Regions from separate parts of the Cryobacterium sp. Hh7 genome, predicted to be linked through region 3. Evidence: predicted binding sites of a transcription regulator. Region 3 holds the regulator's gene; each other region holds the start of a gene.
What was found. The regulator LexA, encoded in region 3, represses DNA repair genes until DNA is damaged. The targets are predictions, from matches to a motif close to TCGAACANNTGTTCGA.
Positions count from the first base shown of each region.

Region 1 (3,274 bases), on a different contig from region 3:
GGTCGTTCTGCTCGCGACCACCTCGGCGTCTACGCTATCGCAGCCGGACTGCCGCGCACCCGGGTGCTGGAGGTGCTCACCCAGGTGGGCCTCGCCGCCCATGCCGCCCAACGCGTCGGCGGTTACTCGCTCGGCATGCGCCAGCGCCTCGGCCTCGCCTATGCCCTGCTCGGCGACCCGGGCGTACTGGTTCTCGACGAGCCGATCAATGGGCTCGACCCGGAGGGCATCCGCTGGATTCGCGGTTTTCTGCGCGACATGGCCGCCGAAGGACGCACCGTTCTGGTCAGTTCGCACCTGCTCTCCGAGGTGCAGCAGAGCGTCGACGACGTCGTGATCATCGCCCGCGGCGAGCTCGTGCACCTCGGGCCCTTGTCAAGCCTCGACACGGATACCGCGGCCCAGACGATCGTGGATTCTCCCGACCGCGAGAACCTCGCCACCGCACTCACGGCGGCCGGCATCACCTTCACGACCGGCCGCACCGGACTCATCGCGGCAACCAGCGACCCGGCCCTGCTCGGCCACCTCGCCTTCGAAGCCGGGGTCGAACTGAGCGTGCTGCATCGGCAGAAAGTCGGCCTGGAAGACTCGTTTCTCGCCCTCGTCGGCGGAGGCCAATCACTATGACTTCGTTCCTGCGGTCCATTGCGGCCGAATTCGCCAAGATTTTCACCACTCGCCTCTGGTGGATACTCGCCCTCGTGCTGTTTGGCTACATCGGACTGCTGGCCGGCGGCCTTGCCGCTCTGTTCTCCGGGCTTCAGACCGGTGTGATCAGCCCCGATACTGTGAATACCGGCGGCGGCGACCTGAGCGGTTTCGGAAGCCTCCCACCCATCATCTATAGCTTCGCCTCCTCGATCGGTTATGTCTTTCCGGTGCTGATCGGTGCCCTCGCGACCACCGGCGAGTTTCGCCACCAGACGCTGACCCCGACGTTTCTGGCGACACCGCGACGCGGGGTCGTGCTCGGCGCCAAGACGGTCACACTCCTCTTGGTCGGCGCGGCATTCGGTCTCATCGCGCTGGCGGCATCCGTTGGTATCGGCGGCGGCGTCATGAGTGCTTTCGGTGTGGATGCGCTGCTCCTCGATTCGGAGACCTGGCTGCTGGCAGCTCGTTCGGTGCTCGCCATGGGCCTGTGGGCCGCGATCGGCGTCGGTCTCGGCGTGCTCGTGCCCAATCAGGTCGCCTCGATCGTGATCGTGCTCGCCTTCACCCAGTTCGTCGAACCTCTGCTGCGGCTCGCGGCCTCTTTTCTCGAGGTCACCGCGAAGATCGGCAACTTTCTCCCCGGTGCCGCCTCCGACGCCCTGGTCGGCGCGAGCATCTTCACGCTTATGAACCCGGCCGGCGCAGCGCCCCTGGACTGGTGGCAGGGCGGCCTCGTGCTGCTCGGCTACGCGCTCGTGGCCACCGTCATCGGGTACGCCGTGAGCTGGAAGAAGGACGTCAGCTAGCTGGTGCACCGAAGGTCCGCTGATTTCCGTCGATCGAGCCTGACAAGATCCGGGCGACTGACGCAAGGCGGTCTGCGGAACCGACCCTAGCCGTTGGTCGAGCCCGCTCTCTCCCGCCGCGAGCGGTCTGGAGAACCCGGCCACTGCCGTTGGTCGAGCTTGCCGAGACCGCCACGGACTGGGCTGAGCCGGTCTCGACAACGCGCGGTCTGCCCGAATGCATCTTCGCACAGAAATCCAAACATATCTGAGTAACCCTCGACTCTGGCGCATGGTTTTGATACACTTGTTCTATGAGCCAGAGCGGCGACACCCCACAGCCGGGCCGTGTCGATCCGTTCTTCGCGGCTCACGGCTACCCGCCGTCCACACTCGAAGAGCGTGCCGAGTTCGACGTGTTCTGGGCGCAGTGTCAGGCTGATTGGCGGCTCCAACTGGCCGAGGGGCTCGGAGACTGCGCCCCGTATGAGGTCACCGACCCGGTCGATCTGGAACCAGTCAACCCGGCACCGGTGAGCCCTGCACCAGTGAGCCCGGCACCGGTGAGCCCCGCGGTTGGCCGCCCGGAGCTAATTGACGGCCCGACCATTCCGGCCGACCTCGACCTGACCGAGGTGTTCGGTGCGGTGCCGCCCGAGAACGTCTTCGATGAGGACCTCCGCGAAGCGTTCCTTTATACGAACTACCTTGCGGACAATTTCCTCCCGGACATTTTCCTCCCGGACGGATGCACCGCTGACGAGCGTCACACTGACCCTGCCGAGGCTGACCCGGCTGAGGCTGACCCGGCTGACGTTGACCCGGCTGACGCTGACCCGGACCAACCCGGTCTGGCCCCTGGTGGTCCGGCAGACGTGCTGAGTCCGTTTCAGCGGCACCAGGCGCAGTTCGTCGACCGGGTGCTCTTCCTCGAGAAGGTCATCGCGTGGGCGCAGGCGAGCAAGGCCGAGGTCCTGACCGAGGCGTGGGATTACACCACCAACAGTGCTGAGACCGGCCGACCCCAGGCCGGTCCGCAACATGAGCACGACTGGGATGCGACCTTCGCCGCTCAGCAGGGCCTGGTCGCCGAAATGGCCTGTGCGCTGCGCATCCCGGCCGGCACCGCGTCCGGCCTGTTGCGGGAGAGCCGGGTGCTGGTCGAGTCCCGGCCCGAGACCCTGACCGCGCTCCGCACTGGGGAGATCTCCCTGCGGCATGCCCAGCGGCTGCTCGAACAGCTGGATTCCGTCTCGCAGCCCGCCCGGGCCGAGCTGGAGGCGGTGTTGCTGCCGCACGCGAAACGCCTCACTCCGACGCAGTTCGATGGCAAGGCTCGCAAACTTCGGGAGCGGTTCCACCCCGACAGCATCACCGTTCGCCGCACCCGGTGCCTCGCCGACCGCCGGGTGCAGTTCTTCCCCGACCAGGACGGCATGGCCACCCTCTGGCTGCGCGCGGCCGGCGACGACCTGCAAGGCGTCTATACCCGGGTCACCGATGCTGCGATCAGTCTGCAGGGCCCCGATGAGCCCCGCACCCTCAGCCAACTCCGCGCCGACGTCGCCATCGACCTGCTCCAGCAGGGCGTCACCGGCAGCGGCCTCGGCGCCGGCCTCACCGCCAACGTCAACATCACCGTCCCCGTCCTCACCCTGATGGGTCAGAGTGAGGAACCCGCCGAGCTCGAAGGCTACGGCCCGATCGATCCGGAGACCGCCCGCCGGCTGGCTGGGACGGCGACGAGTTTCCTGCGCGTCCTCACCCACCCGCACACCGGCATCGTCCTCGACGTCAGCTCCACCCCGTTCCGCGTGCCCGCCGCGCTGAAG
Region 1 is NZ_SOHG01000026.1:65,818-69,091, reverse strand. It holds gene E3T43_RS09350 (ATP-binding cassette domain-containing protein) at 1-630, shown strand, start outside; gene E3T43_RS09345 (ABC transporter permease) at 627-1,463, shown strand; gene E3T43_RS09340 (HNH endonuclease signature motif containing protein) at 1,757-3,274, shown strand, end outside.
Region 1: the regulator LexA is predicted to act here: its motif matches at 1,677-1,692, upstream of E3T43_RS09340 (HNH endonuclease signature motif containing protein).

Region 2 (3,274 bases), on a different contig from region 3:
CATCTTCGGCAGGGCGACGAGGAACATATTCGACGCGGGGAATACGTCGGGTACGCCGAGCACGGTGGCGGTGAAGACGTAAACGCCGAGGGTTCCAACGAGCAGATAGGCAACGGCCAGCGGGATGCGCCGATGCCTGGTGAAGAGGATGAGCAGGGCTGCCATGGCGGCCACGACCACGATGGTGATCCAGAGTTCGGGGGTTCTGAGGGTGAGGATGCTGACGGACAGGATCGCGGCGCTAAAGCAGGTCAGCGCGAACCAGTGCGCGGCCCGTGCGATGGCGCGTGCGAGCGTGCGCTGGACCAGGTGGCCGGGTAACCCTAGAGACATATTTCCCCCAATAGGTAAGTATGCCATCGGGGTGGGTAGGGGTTGGGTGCGGGGAAGGCAGTGATGGGGTCAGAACAGGGTCGGGGCCAAGTCGGGCGGGAGTTCGGCGGCGATCAGGGACCGGGGCGCCCCCGTGCTCCCGGCCCACCTTAGGGAACCGGGCCCATGATCCATCATGGGCCCGGTTTTCGGGCCCGGGCCCGGGCCCGGTGAACGGGCGGGGGTAAAGGCGGGCGTCCGGCGGGCGACGGGCATCCGTTCTGGGGAAGACGGGAGAGCGCTGGAGCGGAGGCCGCCGGTTGCGGGGTCGACGATGCCGCGTTCGAGGCCGTGCGCGCGAATGAGCGGCTTGATGCGCGCGGCGAGCCAGGTGCGGTACTCCTTGGGCGCGTATTGGCCGCCGGCGTAGAGCTCGAGGTAGCGGGTAACCAGCTCGGGATGCTCGCGGTCGAGCCAGCGCAGGTACCAGTCCTTGACGGCGGGCTTGAGGTTGAGGCCGGAATAGAGCACACTCGTGGCTCCGGCCGCCTTGGCCTGCCGCAGCGCCTCATCGAGGTGCGCGCGGGTGTCGGTGAGGAACGGCAAAATGGGCATGAGAAAGACGCCGCAGTCGAGTCCCCGTTCGCGCACCGCGGTCACAGTGGCGAGGCGCGCCTTCGTCGTGGGAGTTCCCGGCTCGACGGATTGCTGCAACTCATCGTCATAGATGGCAATTGACATGGCCAGGTCGACTGGAACGTGCTCACTCGCTTCGACGAGCAGGTCCAGGTCGCGGCGCAGCAGTGTGCCCTTGGTAAGAATGGAGATGGGGGTTTTGCTGTCAGCGAGTTCTGCGATGATGCCGGGCATGAGTCGATAGCGTCCCTCGGCGCGCTGATATGGGTCGGTGTTGGTGCCGAGCGCCACCGGATGCCTCCCCCAGGTGGGCTTGCCGAGTTCCTTGCGCAGCACCTCGGCCACGTTGACCTTGACGATGATCTCGCTATCGAAGTCTTTGCCGGCGTCGAGGTCGAGGTACTGGTGGGTCGGCCTGGCGAAGCAGTAGGTGCAGGCGTGGGAGCATCCGCGATAAGGGTTGATCGTGTAGCCGTACGGCAGCGCGCTCTGACCGGGTACGTGGTTAAGCGCCGACTTGCACAGGATCTCGTGGAACGTGATTCCGGCGAACTCGGGCGTCTGCACGCTGCGTACGAGGTTATTCAGGCGGGCGAGTCCGGGAAGGGCTCCGACCTGTTCGGTCTGTAGTTCCTGTGAGCTCCACCGCATGGGTATAGTCGAACACAAGTTCTAGGAAAGTGCAAGTGATGCCAGAAAAAACCGCACTGAAGCGGATGCCTCAGCTCGCGTCGCGCCGAAACGGTCGCGGATGCGCGTCGCGGCACTCGTTCGAGACGCGGGTACCCCTACGCAGGGGTGCCGCGAGTGCCTTGAGCTCGGCCAGCGCTGCGGGCCCCAGCGAGAGCGCGGCGGGCAGGCGATGGGCGGGCAGCGGCATCCGCTTTCGTGCTGACGAGGGCGATTCGCACTACTGTTTCAGCATGCGCACACCGACGGCACCCGCGTGACCCGGCTGCGGCGCAGCGACCCGACCCGGCCGGGGTATTCCCGGCGGCGCGCGGGCACGGGCTTCAGCTACCGCGACCCGGCCGGTCAGAAGGTCACCGAGAAGCAGCTGCGGCAGCGGTTCACGGAGCTAGCGATTCCGCCCGCCTGGACCGACGTGTGGATCTCGCCGCACCCGAACGGGCACATCCAGGCGATCGGCCTCGATGCGGCCGGGCGCCGCCAGTACATCTACCATCCGGCCTGGCGCGAACAGAAGGACCGCCTCAAGTTTGAGCGCGCGTTGGAGCTGGCCGCCTCCCTGCCCCGGGTGCGTGGTCAGGTGACCCGGGATTTGCGCGGGGACAGCGAGCCGCGCGCGCGGGCCCTCGCCGCTGCGTTTCGCATGCTCGACCTCGCTTCCCTGCGCATCGGCAGCGAGCGTTATGCCGACGACTACGGTAGCCACGGGCTCTCCACCCTGCTCTGTTCGCACGTGTCGGTGCGGGGAGACGTGGTGCGGCTGGACTTTCCCGCCAAGAGTGGTCAACAATTTCAAGGCGTCATAACGGATGCTGACCTCGCGACCTATCTGCGTGCCCGCCTGCGCGAGCGCCCGGCTGCACCGCTACTGTCCTGGGTGGTCGACGGGGAGGAGAATGCTCTCTCGGCCGCCGATATCAACTCGTTCATCAAGGAACGCACCGGCGGCGAGTTCAGCGCGAAGGACTTTCGTACCCTGCGGGGCACGGCCGCTGCGGCCCAAAGTCTGGCCCAGAGCCTCGCGCAGAATCTGAGGGCGGCGGCTGGCATGACCACGCACGAGGATGAGGCGAGCAGCGACGCGGGGACAAAATCGGGCAGCGCTGGGAGCAGGGCGAAGGCCAGCACCGCCGGGAGCGGGACAAAATCCGGCACCGCCGGGAAGGGGGCAAGGGACGGCGCCGCCGGAGCCGGCACGAAACCCAGCACTACAGCGACGGCGACCGGCGTTGGGGCCGTGCCGGCAGCATCCGCTTCACGGCAACCGCGGGCGGCGTCGCGCAACCGTCGCGCCGACACCCGTGCCATTGCCGAAGCGATGCGGCAGGCGGCCGCGGTGCTCGGCAACACCCCCGCGATCGCCCGCACGAGCTACGTCGACCCGCGCATCGTGGATCTGTTTCGCGCCGGCGAGACCATAGACCCGGCCGGCCGCGTCTCGGCAGAGACGGCACTGCGCACGCTCGTACTTGGTGACGATGTTTGAGAAACGACGCTTAAGAATGTCGCACGTTCGCGGTATAACTTGAGTGCCGCTCAGCTGATCCGGCTGCTGTCTATAAGAAAGGTATGCCCGTGACCCACGACTCTGACCCCGTTGAAGAACCACCCCTGGACATTCCTGAGCCGCCCAATA
Region 2 is NZ_SOHG01000015.1:79,922-83,195, forward strand. It holds gene E3T43_RS04335 (sensor histidine kinase) at 1-333, opposite strand, end outside; gene E3T43_RS04340 (Rv2578c family radical SAM protein) at 403-1,599, opposite strand; gene E3T43_RS04345 (DNA topoisomerase IB) at 1,895-3,124, shown strand; gene E3T43_RS04350 (hypothetical protein) at 3,214-3,274, shown strand, end outside.
Region 2: the regulator LexA is predicted to act here: its motif matches at 1,608-1,623, upstream of E3T43_RS04340 (Rv2578c family radical SAM protein).

Region 3 (3,274 bases):
CACCCTGCCGCAGGCAGTGCCCGGGCTGGCCGCCAAGACCCTCGTTGCCGGGGTGATTGACGGGCATAACATCTGGCGCGGCGACCTGGCAGGCGCTTTCGAGCGCGCCGAGAGCGTGCGCGCGCTGTCCGACTCCGTCACCGTATCCACCTCAACGTCGCTGCTGCACGTGCCGCACGACGTGCTGGATGAGACCTCGTTGCCGCTCGACCTGACCAGCTGGCTGGCCTTTGCCGACCAGAAGGTGGGCCAGGTCGTCACCCTCGCGCTCGGCCTCGCTGAGGGGCAGGCGGCCATTGCCATTCCGCTCGCGGATGCCGCTGCCGCGCTGACCGCGCGTCTCGCCGCTCCGGGGGTGCGCGACGGTTCGGTGCGAGCGCGTTCGGCCGCACTCACCGACGCCGATTTCACCCGTGGTGCCTACGCCGATCGCCTGACTGCTCAGAATGTTGCGCTGCAGCTGCCGTCGCTGCCCACGACCACGATCGGATCCTTCCCGCAGACCGCAGACATTCGCCGGGCACGCGCCCAGTTTCTCAAAGGAAACCTGCCAGCCGATGACTACCGCGACCTGATGCGCGCCGAGATCGGCCGCGTCGTCGCCCTGCAGGAAGAGATCGGACTCGACGTGCTCGTGCACGGGGAACCCGAGCGCAACGACATGGTGCAGTATTTTGCTGAGAACCTCGACGGGTTCACCGTGACCGAGAACGGCTGGGTGCAGTCCTACGGCAGCCGCTGCACCCGGCCATCCATTCTGTGGGGCGACGTCTCGCGCCCGGCCCCGATCACGGTGGACTGGTCGGTGTACACGCAGAGCCTGACAGCCAAGCCGGTCAAGGGCATGCTCACCGGACCGGTGACCATTCTGGCCTGGTCGTTCGTGCGTGACGACCAGCCGCTTGGCGAGACCGCTCGCCAGGTCGCCCTTGCCCTGCGCGATGAAATCGGCGACCTGGAAGCTGCGGGCATCAAGATCGTTCAGGTCGACGAGCCGGCCTTGCGGGAGCTGCTGCCGCTAAAGAAGAAGGACCACGCCGACTACCTGGACTGGTCGGTCGGCTCCTTTCGGCTGGCCACGGCCGGGGTCGCGGAAGCGACTCAAATTCACACGCACCTCTGCTACTCGGAGTTCGGCGTCGTCATCGAGGCTATCCGCAACCTCGACGCCGACGTCACGAGCATCGAAGCGGCCCGCTCGCGCATGGAGGTGGTCCAGCAGATTGAGGCCGGCGGGTTCAACCACGGCATCGGGGCCGGCATCTATGACATCCACTCGCCGCGAGTACCCAGTGTCGACGAGCTGACGACCCTGCTGGACACCGCCCTGGAATCCATCCCCGAACGCCAGGTCTGGGTGAACCCGGACTGCGGGCTCAAGACGCGTGGCTACGAGGAGACGGTGCAGTCCCTGCACAACATGCTGGCTGCGACCCGGGTGGTGCGCGATCGCCGCGCTGCCGATCTGAGAGCTAGCCTCACCCGGTAGCTCACTCGCGTACCTGGCGCCAGCCGGTAGTCTTCAGGCCCGATCACCGGTTAGTGGTCGGGCCTCGCGCCGTGCTTCTGTTCTCTTCTTTGCTTGAAGGTGACTCGCTAGACCGAGCGCAATACGGCGACGACCTTGCCGAGGATGTCGGCGTAGTCGCCGACGATGGGCTCGAAGTTACTGTTGCGCGGCAGCAGCCAGGTATGGCCGTCGCGCTTGCGCAGTACCTTCACGGTGGCCTCGTTGTCGAGCATGGCCGCCACGATTTCGCCGTTCTCCGCGGTCTTCTGCTGGCGAACGACAACCCAGTCACCGTCGCAGATCGCCGCATCGATCATCGACTCACCGACGACCTTGAGCATGAACAGCTCCCCCTGGCCGACGAGCTGGCGGGGGAGCGGGAAGATCTCGTCGATCTGCTGATCTGCCGTGATCGGAATGCCGGCAGCGATTCGACCGACGAGGGGAACCATCGCAGCGTCGCCGACCTGCACGCCCGGGTGAAAACTGTCCTGGTCGCCGGTTCCGACGTCTTCGGGCGCGCGTTGAATCTCGATGAGTACCTCGAGTGCGCGAGGACGATTCGGGTCACGACGCAGATAGCCGCTCAGCTCAAGCTGGTTGAGCTGGTGAGTCACGCTCGATAGCGAGGCGAGGCCGACGGCGTCACCGATCTCACGCATGCTCGGCGGGTAGCCGCGCGAGCTGACCGAACGCTGAATAACGTCGAGGATGGCGAGCTGGCGCGGGCTCAAACTCTTGCGGCGCCGAGTGCCGCCCTTGTCGCGGGTACCGCCGGTGCTTTGTGTCACGAGAAGCGCTCCTTGCGTCGGTCCCGCGCGGGTTAGAGGACGTCTCGCGGGAATGTCGGTGGTGTCTGGTTGAGTAGCAATCAAGCAATTGACCTATCGAAAGTTTATCCAGTTCTCGGCCTTGAAACAAACACTTATTCGAGTGTGTTGCGTGATTTTCCGGGCAGAGACGAGAAAAAGCTTGCATGTTCGATTGTTCGAAGTTATATTCGGAACATAGTTTCGTATTCGGTCCTCCCGGCCGAGGGCCGAATACGAGACTCGCAGCCCGCCTACCTTGGAGGTTTGACATGACCACAGCATTTGCTCCCGCAGTTTCTCTCCCGCCCGTCACACGTCTTCGCCTCACCCGGCGTGGGCGAGTCGTCTTCACCACGCTCGCCGCATTGCCGGTCGTTCTGGGCGCCCTTGTATTTGCCGTCAATGGGGGAGCGGTGGGCGCCTCTGGGGCCGCCACCGGCATCGATCTCGTGTCGTACACAACCGACTCCGGCATCGTGGCCACGTTGGCCTATTCACCGACCGACGTCGGTTCAGCCCGATTCATCACGGTCGAACCCGGCCAAACTCTCTGGAACCTTGCTGAAGAGAACTTTCCCGCCGCCGACCCGCGCGACGTTGTCGCCGATATCAAGCGCATCAACGCCCTGTCGGTGGAAACGCTGCAGCCGGGCCAGCGCCTGGAAATCCCCGCCAACTCCTAAGTAGTGATGGGCAGCAGTACGGGGCCCTAGCATGGAGAGGGTGACCAGTCTCGAAGATCTTCCCCTCCGCACCAACCTGCACGGCCTGACGCCCTACGGTGCTCCGCAACTGCATGTTCCAGTGGCCCTGAACGTGAACGAGAACACGCACCCCATTCCTGAAGCGGTGGCCCGCGACATCCTCGCCGGCCTGGCCGAGGCCATCCGCTCGGTGAATCGGTATCCCGATCGAGAGTTCACCGCCCTGCGCGAGGCGCTCGCCCGCTACC
Region 3 is NZ_SOHG01000040.1:32,270-35,543, reverse strand. It holds gene metE (5-methyltetrahydropteroyltriglutamate--homocysteine S-methyltransferase) at 1-1,489, shown strand, start outside; gene lexA (transcriptional repressor LexA) at 1,597-2,301, opposite strand; gene E3T43_RS11680 (LysM peptidoglycan-binding domain-containing protein) at 2,592-3,005, shown strand; gene E3T43_RS11675 (histidinol-phosphate transaminase) at 3,037-3,274, shown strand, end outside.